DNA from 2 places in the Vallitalea okinawensis genome. Region 2 is predicted to be linked to the other one. Evidence: predicted binding sites of a transcription regulator. Region 2 holds the regulator's gene; the other holds the start of a gene.
The links. The regulator NrdR, encoded in region 2, represses ribonucleotide reductase genes. The targets are predictions, from matches to a motif close to CACAANATNTTGTG.

Region 1 (6,718 bases), on a different contig from region 2:
TCTTTAATGCAATAGGGATAGCTGGATTAACAATCTCCATGCTGCCGCCACCAATTAGCTTCTTATAAACAACATGACTAAAGAAAGGTTCTGATGAAGTTGTGGCACAATCCATAGCAAAAGCAATAGTGCCTGTAGGGGCTAACACGGATACCTGTGCATTCCTAAAGCCATATTTTTCACCAGATGCAAGTGTGTCTTTCCATACTTTCTTTAAAGTATTTGATATATTATTAAATCCAAGATCGGATAATAACTTATGATTAATACGAACAGGATCATAGCTTAATCCTTCAAATTCCATGTCAGCGCTATTGTAATTAGCTATACGAGCATGATTATTAATAACACGTAACATATGTGGAGCGTTATTCTCATAGCATTCAAAAGGTCCTACCTTTCTAGCAAATAGCGATGAAATATAATAAGAATAACCTGTTAGAATACTCATTACAGAGGCAGCAAAAGTTCTTGCATCTTCAGAATCATATGGTATTGCCATGGTCATAAATGTATATCCAAGGTTAGTTAAACCAAGTCCGGTAGTTCTAAAACGATAGGATTTACGAGCTATATCTTCAGTTGGGAATTGACCCCAATGAATAGTAGTTTCTAATACAATTTGTATCAATTTAATAGCATGAAGATAACCATCGATGTCAAATCTAGTTGTTTCAGAATCATAGAATTTGGCAATATTGATGCTGGCTAAGTTACAAGCTGTATCATCTAAAAACATGTATTCAGAGCAAGGATTTGACGCATTAATACGATTGTGTTTTGCGTTATATTGACCATCTTCACCAGCAGGACATGTATGCCAGTCGTTTATGATATCATCATATTGAACCCCAGGATCACCACAAGTCCAAGCAGCATCAGCAATATGATTCCATAAACCATCTACAGATACTTCTTTTGTAAATTCTTTATCAAAACGACCCTGAAGTGACCAATTTGCATCTTCTTCATCAAGTTTTGTCATAAAAGTGTTAGGAATTCGAACAGAGTTATTTGCATTTTGGCCAGATACTGTTTCGTAGGCTTCACCTTCAAAATGTGTTGAATAACCCATTTTGCCTAAATCACGAACTTTACTTTCTTCTTTAGACTTCCATTCTATATAGTCAACAATTTCAGGATGATTTAGATCAAGGATATTCATCTTAGCTGCACGACGAGTCGTACCTCCAGATTTAATAGCACCTGCATTGCGATCAAAAACTTTAAGGAAGCTTAGTAATCCTGATGATTTACCGCCGCCAGAAAGGGGCTCACCAGCAGCTCGTATAGATGACCAGTTACTACCAACACCTGATCCATATTTGAATAAACGCGTTTCAACTGTTAATTGATCTGTAAGGGATTTATTACCAAGCAATGAATCTTCTACACTAACAATAAAACATGCGGAGCCTTGTGTACGAGTGTATCCATCTTTGGATAAGGTAGCTCGTCCTTCTTTTTCATCGAAGTAATAATGACCTTGAGCACGGGCATCAATATCATAAGCTAACTTTAGACCAGTATTGAACCATTGAGGACTATTTGGTGCCCACATTTGATTAAGAAACATGAAACTTAATTCATCATAGACTATTTTCTTCTCATCTTCATCAATTAACCCTTCATCAACAGCTGCCTCAGCCCAAAAACCAACTAGGCGATCTGCGACTTGTTTCATAGAATACTCAGATCCACGTTTATTAGGGACACCTTTTTTTCTGAAGTATTTACTTGCAATAATATTACAAGCTGATTGTGAATAATGTGAAGGGAATTCAAGATTTTTCATGTCTAGAATAATATCACCTGTACTATAATCCTTCATAAGTACATCAACTGTTTTCCATTCAAATAGATCATAAACAGTTTTATTACCCTCTTCTAGTTCTTTTGTGTAGTGACGAAAAATTAGATCTGTAAGCTTCATCATTGGCTCCTCTCATCTTTATGTATTTTATATTTTAAGATAGAATAATTCATCGTTATCTTTGGGGCACGATGAATTTTCTTGTATATGAATAAATGAAATTTGGGTTTCAAAGATCTATTCCAGCTAAGTACATATGTAGTATTTATTATCTCTCGTTTTACATAATATAGTCACTAACTTAACCTAAGGTACTGAACTTCCAGGGTAGCATAGGATGACTACATTGGTCAGCTGGATAATCTTGATAATATTATCGGACACTATATATTGTATCATAAATAAAATTAAAATCAATATCTTGTTTTATAATCAGAATTGAATGAAAAATACATAATATTTTTTAAAACACTAAAAATATATATATTGATAGGATTTATACTTACGTTCTTAATTAAATCCAACTTAATAAATAGTGATATATTATTTTTTACGCCTTAGAAAGCTCTTCAAAATATTAAAAATACACTTCTAAATTTAGGACTAACTGCATAAGAATTGTAGTAATAAACATATGAATAAATATGAAGGGAGAAAGACAATGGCTGACCAAGTAATAAAAAACAACGTTGTTGAAGTTTTTGGAAAGATATCTTCTGGATTTGAATTTAGTCATGAGGTATATGGGGAAGGCTTTTACAATTTTACAATGGATGTTGAAAGATTAAGCGAAGCATGTGACAAAATTAGAGTACTCGTTTCAGAGCGGTTATTAGATCCAAAACAAGACTATAAGGGGAAGTTCATTGAAGTAGAAGGTCAATTTAGATCTTATAATCGCCATGAAAATGGTAAAAGTCGATTAATACTTTCAGTATTTGCAAGGGAAGTTATCGTTCATGACGAAAGTATAAGTAAAAACCCAAATGTTATCTATCTAGATGGATATGTGTGTAAAAAGCCAATTTATCGTACCACTCCTTTTGGAAGAGAAATAACAGACCTCTTAATTGCTGTTAATAGACCTTATAATAAATCAGATTATATTCCTGCAATTGCATGGGGGAGAAATGCTCGTTTTGCTGAAAAATTAGAGGTAGGACGTCGAATAAAAATGTGGGGACGTATTCAAAGTCGTGTTTATCAAAAGAAGCTAAGTGAAGAAAATGTCATTGAAAAAACAGCTTATGAAGTATCTGTTTCGAAGATGGAAATTGTTAACGAAGAAACAAATAATAGTGAGGAAGAAAGTAAGGATTTATAATGATTTTAAGCATCCACGTTATAGTGGGTGTTTCTTTATTTGGAGGCAGTTAAAAAATGTGAGTGAATGATGAATAATTTGCATAAGTCCAGGGCATAATATAAATAACTGTTTGAAAAATGATCCTATACCATTTATAATAAATCTATAGGTAAGCACTTACCTATAGAAAGGGGACAATGATGGATAAAGGTTTGATACAAGTATACTGTGGAAAGGGTAAAGGAAAAACAACTGCAGCTATTGGGCAAGGTGTCCGAGCTGTAGGTCATGGTTATAAGGTAATTATGATACAGTTCCTTAAGGGTAATCCTACAGGTGAGATGGAAAGCCTTAAAAACTTAGAGCCACATTTTAAACTCTTTAGATTTGAAAAAGAAAGAGATTTTTTCTGGAACTTAACCGATGAAGAAAAGAAAGATTTAAGTGAAGATATTAAAAACGGATTGAATTTTGCAAGAAAAGTATTAGATACACGTCAATGTGACGTCTTAATATTGGATGAAATACTCGGTGTTATTCGAAATGAAATCGTACCAATGGATGAGGTTATAGATATACTTGATAATAAGCCAGCTGAAATCGAAGTTGTATTAACTGGTCGAGAAGTACCAGAAGAAATTTATCAACGTGCAAATTATGTTTCTACCATTGAAGATACAAAGCATCCCTTCGAAGAAGGAATTGGTGCTCGTAAAGGAATAGAATACTAGCTGTTAAAACCCTAAGCCATGAGCTTAGGGTTTTTTTGTCCAATTAATGATTCATAGAATTAATAAAGTCATTGAGGTTAATGGATAAGCCATTATTTAATCGAGAGTGTTCAGCTGCAAGAGCCATAACATGACTATGTACAGAAGCATCTATAGATGTTAGAGTGTCCATTGTTATAGTGTTACAACTTAATGTATTAATGAAACGATCAACAATTTGATGATCCCCTCCTGCATGGCTATCGATACTTCCGGTTATAGATTGTATATCAATTTGTCTAGATTTTTTACCAAATGGTGTTATTCTTACTTTTGAAGTATCGATATCTCCAATGATCTCACCCAAAGTACCCATAATTTTAATCTGTCGACCATCACTTACAGTGAAGGCGCTCATTGTGAAATTAGCCGTAGTACCATTATCAAATTCCATTATAACTACTTGGTGATCTACAACATTATTATCACACTTATAGACACACCTTCCATAAGGACCTTTTTTTAATGCCTCATAAATTGAATCTACTGTAGGGTTGTTCACAACAGCATTACAAGGCCATTTCCATATGCCATTTTTTATACCTGTTACCTTATCGAGTACATAAATCTTCTCAGCATCGTAAGGACATTTTTCTTTAGAGTGACACCCATCTAAACACCGGTCTACTGAACCAGCTGGAGCGTTTTCAGCATTAAAGTGACTAAGGTTACCAAAGGAAGACAAATGAATGCATTTTGCACCGATCAACCATTGAATAAGGTCAAGGTCGTGGCAGCTTTTGGCTAAGATCATTGGACTGGTTTCATCTGAGCGTCTCCAATTACCTCTTACAAAACTATGTGCATGATGAAAATAACCAACATTCTCTACGGCTAAAAGGGATTTCACATCTCCTATAATACCTGAATCAATTGCTTTTTTAATTTCTTGATAGAAATTAGTGTACCTCATAACATGACATACTGTTACGATTCGGTCATACTTGTGAGCTTTTCTTTGAAGTAATAAGCAATCTTGTAGAGTGGGTGATATCGGTTTTTCTAACAAAATATGATAACCTTTTTCGAGTGCTTTTATTGCTTGTGGAACGTGTTGACGATCCTGAGTAGTAATAAACATAGCATCAGCAAGACGGGGTTGCTCTAACATCACTTCAGCAGAAGAAAAACAATACTCATTGGATATATTGAATTTTTCAGCAGCTGAATTAAGCCTATTTTCATCAATATCAGAAATAGCAACAACTTTCATTTTATTAGGGGTATTGAATTGATACGCGGTATAGTCTTGAGCTCTTAACCCAAATCCTGCAACTGCAACTGTTACGATATTGGACATTTGCATCTCTCCTTCATGATATCATAATTATTATACATCTCTATTAAGAGCGGTGTAATCTTTTCGCTAATTCAAAGGAAGCTTTCCTACCAGACAAACTCCTATTAGAAGAGTGTCGTCTTCACTTTTCTTGCATTATACCTCTATATTGAAGTAAAAGTATTATAAAAATCTAAAAAAAATATACTTTTCCGTTATATAATTTCTTTTGATAAAAAATATTTCTGCAATAAAACTTAGTGAAAAAGTAAAGAAGTCGTTTTTTTATAAAAACTTAGTTTTTGTTAATGTACACTGATTTTTGTTCTTGTTATAATTTAGTAGTCAAAAGTCATTAAACAAGTTCAAATAAAGGACGCAAATAGGTAATATTGCATGAAATTTCAAGGCAATATACTTGAAAAAGTGATGTTGCAAATATCTATTACGGGTTAAAAGATTAATAAAGATATAGTTAAATTATTAGTGTTAATGATGATGAGTCGTAAAAATGAAGGAAACAAAAGCGAGGGAGTATATGAAGAATAATCAAAATAGGAGGTCAGTTATTTTATCTGACGTTAGTCTAATTATTGTAGCAATAATTTGGGGTACTGGTTTTATAGCAACTCAGATGGCCATTGATGCAAAGATGAGTTCTAGTTTAATTATGGTTATGAGATTTTTTATTGCAAGTATAGTACTGTATAGTTTTTATAACAAAAAAATTAAAAAAATTACGAAATTAGAGTTAAAGAACGGATTTATTGCTGGTGCATTTTTATTTTTAGCTTTTTTTTCACAGACATTAGGACTCGTTTATACAACACCCTCGAATAATGCTTTTTTAACTGCAACAAATGTAATCATGGTCCCTTTCATATCCTGGAAAATGACATCACGAAAGCCATCAAGTAAGATGTTTATTGCAGCTTTTTTGTGTCTTATAGGGATATCCTTTCTAACGTATTCTTTTGAGAATGGTTTAGTTTTTAATATTGGAGATTTATTAACTATTATTTGTGCATTTCTTTTTGCATGCCATATATCCTATCTAGGCTATTGTTCTAGTACTATGAACACTGAAAAGCTTACTTTTATACAAATGGCTACAGCTACGGTCATGTCAATGGTCATATTTATGCTATTTGATTTTAATACGATAAAAGTGGCAAATTTTCAAGAAGGAATACTTCCTATTATTTATTTAGGGCTTTTTAGTACCTGTATAGCCTTTTTCATTCAGGTAGCAGCGCAGAAAAAAACTTCATCCACAAAAGCAGCAGTAATACTTTCTACAGAAGCACTTTTTGGAAGCCTTTTTTCAATTTTTTTAGGTTTTGAAGATTTAACAATCAACCTTATAATAGGGGGAATTATCCTTTTAACATCAATTTTAATATTAGAAATTAAAGCGAAAGTGGGAGATAGCGCGTGAAAAATAATCTCATTAGACATAGCAATTTTCAAGATGCATCAAAAGAACTAAGAGCGCGTCTTAACATGAGTTCAGAAAAAGATGTGACGATCAAGTTTGAAAAGGACACTTA
Region 2 (6,718 bases):
TAGTAGAACTTGGTATTGACTGGAATGATATTGATAAGGAATTAAGTAAGAGGAGATAGAGAGAGGTATAAAATCATCACTAAGATAATAAAATGTATAGAGTCATACAGTTAGGGATAATAGAACGGGTGATGATTTGAATAGATCTAGGCGATTAAGAAAAAGTAGGAGGCAAGCAGCATTTAGAAAACAGAAATATCAACGACGAAGAAAAAAGACAAGGATTTTAAATCTAAAAGCAATTTTATTGCTTTTATTTTTCGTTTTATCATTTATTTTTATTAAGAACTATGATAAGATTTTAATGCCCTATGAGGAATTTAAGTACTTTTATATTAATAGAAATGTCATTACATATTTTGAAAACTATGGACAAATAGAAGACGTTGATTATTATAGTTATTTAGCAGCTTATTATGCTAATAAGGACTATAATTTAAAGGGCTATAACATAGAAGATATCAATGCCTTCATTAAAAGCCTACATTGGTATGATAAAATGAAAATAGAAAAAATCTATAGTGAGCAAGGGGAGATACTTGAGCAAGCTTTAGCAGATGTGAAATGTTTCCCAGTCAAAGGCAATCAAGAAGAATTTTATTATGAGGATTCTTATGGCGCAGATAGGACCTATGGTGGTAATCGACTTCATTTAGGAACAGATATTATGGATACTAAAAATCAACGAGGAAGACTAGAAATATTAAGTATAACAGATGGTACAGTTGCCAATATGGGTTGGAATGAAAAAGGCGGATGGCGAATAGGTATTAATAGCCCTAGTGGGAATTATTTTTACTACGCTCATTTAGACAGTTATCGAGAGGATATGGAAGTTGGGCAAAAAATTGAAGCTGGGGAAATTTTAGGTTACATGGGTGATACCGGTTATAGCCCAGTTCCAGGTACTACAGGCCAGTTTCCGGTCCACTTACATCTCGGTATTATGTTAAGAAATATTACAGATGAAGAATATTGGATTAACCCTTATTATATCCTTAGATATGTTGAAGAAAAAGGCAATTAGTTTTTTACTCTGACTAGTGTATTATAGGCAAAAATTTAACATTTTAATACTATTTATGATATAATATATATGTACACGAATGGAGGAAGGTATATGGAAACGCAAAATTGGAGAGAACTCTTAATACCTTATGAACAAGCCGTCCAGGAACTCATTGTGAAGTTTGAAAGTGTTGGAAGAGAGTACACTCGACTTGGACACTATTCACCAATTGAATTTGTAACTGGAAGAGTAAAAAAGATATCTAGTATTATAGAGAAAGCACGAAAGAAAGAAATAGAATTCGAAAAAATCGGAGAAGAAATCGAGGACATCGCTGGGATTCGTATTATATGTCAGTTTGTTGAAGATATAGATAAAGTAGTAGAGCTCATTCGTGATAGAGCTGGGAAAGATATGATGATTATTCGAGAGAAAGACTATGTTTCGAATATGAAGAAAAGCGGTTATCGTAGTTATCATGTCATTATAAAATATCCGGTGCATACTGCATTAGGTGAATTCAATATATTAGCAGAAATACAAATAAGAACGCTAGCAATGAATTTTTGGGCAACAATAGAACATTCATTAAAATATAAATACAATGGAAAGATACCAGAGGAATTGTTAGGCAAGTTAATACATGCAGCAGATGCTGCTCATAGTTTAGATCAAGAGATGTCCTATATACGCAACGAAATCGTCGAAGCTCAGAATCTTTTTAAGCTTAAATCTACATTAGTAGCAGATATCGTTAATAATATACAAAATATATATGATGTTGGAAATATTGAGGAAGCTAAGAGAATTCAAGCTCAGTTTTTAGATATTTTGAGACAAGATTCATTTGAAAAGCTGCAAGAATTTAATAAACAATTAGATGTTATAGCAGAGGTATTTGATGCTCAGAGCCTAAATCGTTAAAAGATAACGTTATGGCTTTAAATAAGATCAAATTACTTCTTGAAGTAGGTACTAACAATTTGGAGGATATATATGGCGATATATGCTATAGGAGATTTACATTTAGGCTTCAATGTTAATAAACCCATGGGTATCTTTGGGGACGCATGGACTAATCATGAGCTTAAGATTAAGGAGCATTGGCAGGAGACCATCAAGGAGCAAGATTTAGTTTTGATACCGGGTGATATATCTTGGGCTATGACCTTAGAAGAGGCCATGGAGGATTTAGGATGGATTGATGCCTTGCCGGGTTATAAGGTATTAGTAAGAGGTAATCATGATTATTGGTGGAAATCCATCACTAAGCTGAATAGTATGTTTGATAAAATGTTTTTTTTGCAGAATAATTTCTATACCATTGACAACATTGCAATCTGTGGTACTAGGGGATGGACATGCCCTAATCAACGTATGTTTACTGACCAAGATGAAAAAATCTATAAACGAGAACTACAGCGTCTTGAACTATCTCTAAATCACGCAGTTAAAGGTGGATTCACGTACATCATTGCTATGCTGCATTATCCACCAACTAATGATGAAAAACAGATATCAGGATTTACCGAGCTTATGGGAGCTTATGGAGTAGACAAGGTTGTTTATGGCCACCTTCATGGTCAACTATCATTTGATAGTAGTTTGATTGGTAAGCATGGGAAAACTCATTATCATCTTGTTTCTGCGGATTATCTTGATTTTCAACTGTATAAGGTTCTATAAGTTTAAACTAGGAACCATTCAAATGTATTAATTTAGCTGGAGAAGGAGGAATATTATGAAATGCCCTTTTTGTGGATATGATAATACGAAAGTTATTGATTCACGACCGTCTGAAGAAAATATATCAATTAGAAGACGACGTCAATGTGAGAAATGCAATAAACGTTTTACTACCTATGAGAAAGTTGAAACAATACCACTTATGGTGATAAAAAAGGATAAAACAAGAGAGCCATTTAACAGAGATAAACTAATGGATGGCATTCTACGATCCTGCCATAAACGCCCTGTTTCTGTTACAGATGTAGAAAGATTAGTTGAAGATATTGAAAATAAAGTACTCAATTCCATGGCGAAAGAAATAGATAGCGTTCAGATTGGTGAATATGTTATGGAAGGTTTAAAAGGAATCGATGAAATAGCTTATGTGCGATTTGCATCTGTATATCGACAATTTAAGGATATCAATACCTTTATGCAGGAATTAAATAAAATGATTAAAGGATCATAGATTTAGATCAAATTGACTGTCTCGTTGGGGCAGTTTTTTATCATATAGGAAAGTCGTATAATCAACCAATTAGAAACAGTTAATTGATACTAAGTAACCTTCCTAACAACACAAACTTCATAAATACACGCAGCGGAGCTACATTCGTTCTTTGATGGTGTGGTAATGTGTACCATTTTTTGTTATGAGTATATCATGTATCTGACTTTAATTAATTGAATAAACTAGAAATATAGTATATAATAAGTAAAAAAGGAGGTGTGGAGATGCAGTATATCAAAAAAGCCAGTTTATATCTAATCCTTTTTATGATATCAGCTAATGTTGTACATAGTGCAGAAGTAGGTGTTAATTCCCAATTCAGTGAGAAAGCTACCTTAGTTTTAGAAGAAAAGCTATTGGACGATAAAGTTATACATGGTTTCTATGCCATTAATTCCAATACTCGCTTTAATCAAATGATTGAGGATAAATCGATCAATAATTTTGATCATATTTCCTTTGGGTGGAGTACAATTGATGAAGAGAATGGTGAAGTCTTTCTGACACAAGAGAGAAGACTAGGTGACCAACTATACGATTATTATAGACCTGAAGGTTCTGATGAAGTGCTAAATAATATGAAATCTCATTCAATTGATAGCAGCCTTATGGTTTATGCACCATTATCTCAATTTGAAGATAATTTTGGTACTATTTTTAGGGAAAAGGAAATTATGAATCAGATTATTCTAGCTGCTTTGGATTTTAATGCTGTGACAATAGATTTTGAGTTTGTTAACCAGGACTATCAACAGTCTTACTTACAGTTCCTAAGAGATTTAAAAGCAGTACTCGAAGTGCTTAATAAACAGCTTTATGTCACTGTGCCTGTATCAACTAATTATAATCACTATCAACATGATGAGATCTTTCAAATAGCTGATTATGTTATTTTAATGGCACATGACTATGAGGCTAAATGGATAAATGGTTTTTATGGTAATGAACCAGTACTATCCCCTCAATCACCGATCAATACAATCAGTCAGGATATCAGCCGTATAAAAGGGGGGCTATCAGATTCAAGTTTAATAGAAAAGGGGCTACTCCAGATTAGTTTTGCATCGACACAATGGGAAAATATTAATGGGTATGTGGATGGTCAAGCGTATCATCCTACATATAGCATGATTTATGATCGAGCTTTAAATGAAGTTATAACCAATAAACAAGCCTATGATACCATAGTGAGACGTGGGGAAAGTTCTCTTAACCCCTATATTTTATATACAAATAAAGAAACAGGTAATCTAAATACAATATGGTATGAAGACTGGACCAGTGTTGAATCCAAATTAAAATTGGTTAAAGAACAAGGACTTGGCGGGATATCCCTATGGTACATAGGCAGCATCCCAAATTACTATTCAGGCGAAATTGATTTGGAATTAGACGTTTGGAATCGATTAGGTGAAGAGATTAGATAGTATAGTGTTAGAATAAAAAGTTAAATAATTTTTTAAAGATACATATTTTTGAATTGAAAATAAGGCACATGATTAGCAGTATTAATACTGAATCATGTGCCTTTATATTATGGATTAACTATTCCCATAATTTACATATACTAAAAATGCTTAACTCTCTTGTATATATATAAGTTGCTATATAAAATATTAAATGGACTTACATAGAGTACTAGGAGGAATATAATGAAAAAAATCCAAATTATTACAAGTGTTCTCTTGCTTTTTTTATTGATTTTCATGGTAGATATAAAAGCAGAAGACCCACAAGAAATTGTTACTTTTGAAGACTTTAGAGTCGAAGATGCTGTAAGAGGTATTATTAATAAGCCCACAGGAAACATCTATTTAGAAGATGTCGATGAAATAACAGAATTAGAGTTGTTAAGATCAGGTATTAATAATTTAGAGGGAATACAGTACCTTACTAATTTGAAATATTTAAATTTAGGTTACAACAACATAAAAGATATATGTCCATTAAAGGACCTAGAATTTTTGGAGGTGTTAGTTTTAGATAGTAATAATATTGAAGATATATCAGCATTAGAAACCCTTACAACTTTAAAACATTTATATTTAAGTGATAACCAGATTAATGATATTACCCCACTTGAGAATCTTATAAATTTAGAATGGATAGTTATAAATAGGAACAAGATTAAAGATATAAGTCCAGTAAAGAGCTTAGATAGATTGATTCGATTAGAGATAACGCATAATGAAATAGAGAGCATTATACCATTAACTTTCTTATCTGATTCAAGATTAAACCAACTTGTTATCAATGATAATAAGATAGATGATGTGAGTTCATTAGAAAACTTTAGACGTTTAGTCTATATTGATTTGAGTAATAATCGTATAAAGGATGTAGATCCCTTAGGAAAACTAAGTTTAAAATTTTTAAACATCTCTAGAAATAACATCATAGATATAAGTGGTTTATCTAATTTAACGCAATTACATTATTTAAATCTATCAGATAATAAAATTGCAGATATTGACGAATTAGTCAATTTGGAAAGTCTTGAATATCTATACATATCCAATAATAATATAGAAAATCTTGATCCTATAGATAGTTTGAGAGGGTTAACTTTCGTGGATGCCTCTGGAAATGATGATGGGAATAAGGAAGTATTTATTGAATTAAATAATGAGGAAGTTACGTTTGAAGATGCACAGCCATATATAAATGAAAATTTAAGAACAATGATTCCAGTTAGATTTTTAATGGAGGCTTTAGGTGCAGAAGTCAATTGGAATCAGGAGCTTAAAGAAGTTTATATAAATCATAACTATAGATTACTGACTTTAAGAGTTGACCAAGATAAAATTGACGCAAAAACTCTAGACGAAGACGGTGAGAAAATGTTTAGCGAAGTCATAAGAATGGATACAAAGGCTACATTGAAGTTAGATAGAGTATATGTCCCTATTCGATTTGTAAGTGAGGCTTTAGGAGCTAAAGTAAACTGGGATAACGATACAAGAACAGTAGAAATATTCACTGAACCAGATCAATCAGTAGAACCAATCACCTTCTCAGATCCTATACTAGAAAAAATGATACGGTATCATATTAATAAACCTGTAGGCGATATTACTGAAGAAGATGTTATGGCTATAGAGAGTTTTACATTATCAGACTATGGAATCTCTAATATAGATGGTATTGAATATTTGAAGGGATTGAAGGACCTATCATTAGTCAATAATCAGATAGAGGATTTAGGGTCTTTAGAAAGTTTAATCGGTTTAAAAAGGTTATACTTAGGTGGCAACAACATACAAGATATTACACCATTAAATAAATTAATGAATCTAAGAATTTTGGATATCTCAAACAATAAATTACAAAACATAGATGCTATTAAGAATCTAAGGAATTTAGGGCAATTAAATTTAGAATCTAATATGATAACAGATATAAGTTCTTTAGAAAACTTAGAACGATTGGCTGTTTTAAACTTGAATAATAATAAAATAAAAGATATATCT

Region 1: C1Y58_RS11715 (vitamin B12-dependent ribonucleotide reductase) is a predicted target of NrdR. The motif match lies at 2,195-2,208, and genes of this name have one in related genera.

Annotation. Positions count from the first base shown of each region.
Region 1 covers NZ_PQDH01000003.1:483,556-490,273, reverse strand. The annotation lists gene C1Y58_RS11715 (vitamin B12-dependent ribonucleotide reductase) at 1-1,936, opposite strand, end outside; gene C1Y58_RS11710 (single-stranded DNA-binding protein) at 2,475-3,137, shown strand; gene C1Y58_RS11705 (cob(I)yrinic acid a,c-diamide adenosyltransferase) at 3,320-3,850, shown strand; gene C1Y58_RS11700 (Gfo/Idh/MocA family protein) at 3,894-5,189, opposite strand; gene C1Y58_RS11695 (DMT family transporter) at 5,707-6,606, shown strand; gene C1Y58_RS11690 (right-handed parallel beta-helix repeat-containing protein) at 6,603-6,718, shown strand, end outside.
Region 2 covers NZ_PQDH01000008.1:162,319-169,036, reverse strand. The annotation lists gene hisE (phosphoribosyl-ATP diphosphatase) at 1-59, shown strand, start outside; gene C1Y58_RS19755 (M23 family metallopeptidase) at 137-1,027, shown strand; gene C1Y58_RS19750 (GTP pyrophosphokinase) at 1,121-1,933, shown strand; gene C1Y58_RS19745 (metallophosphoesterase) at 2,006-2,695, shown strand; gene nrdR (transcriptional regulator NrdR) at 2,751-3,206, shown strand; gene C1Y58_RS19735 (glycosyl hydrolase family 18 protein) at 3,473-4,675, shown strand; gene C1Y58_RS19730 (leucine-rich repeat domain-containing protein) at 4,901-6,718, shown strand, end outside.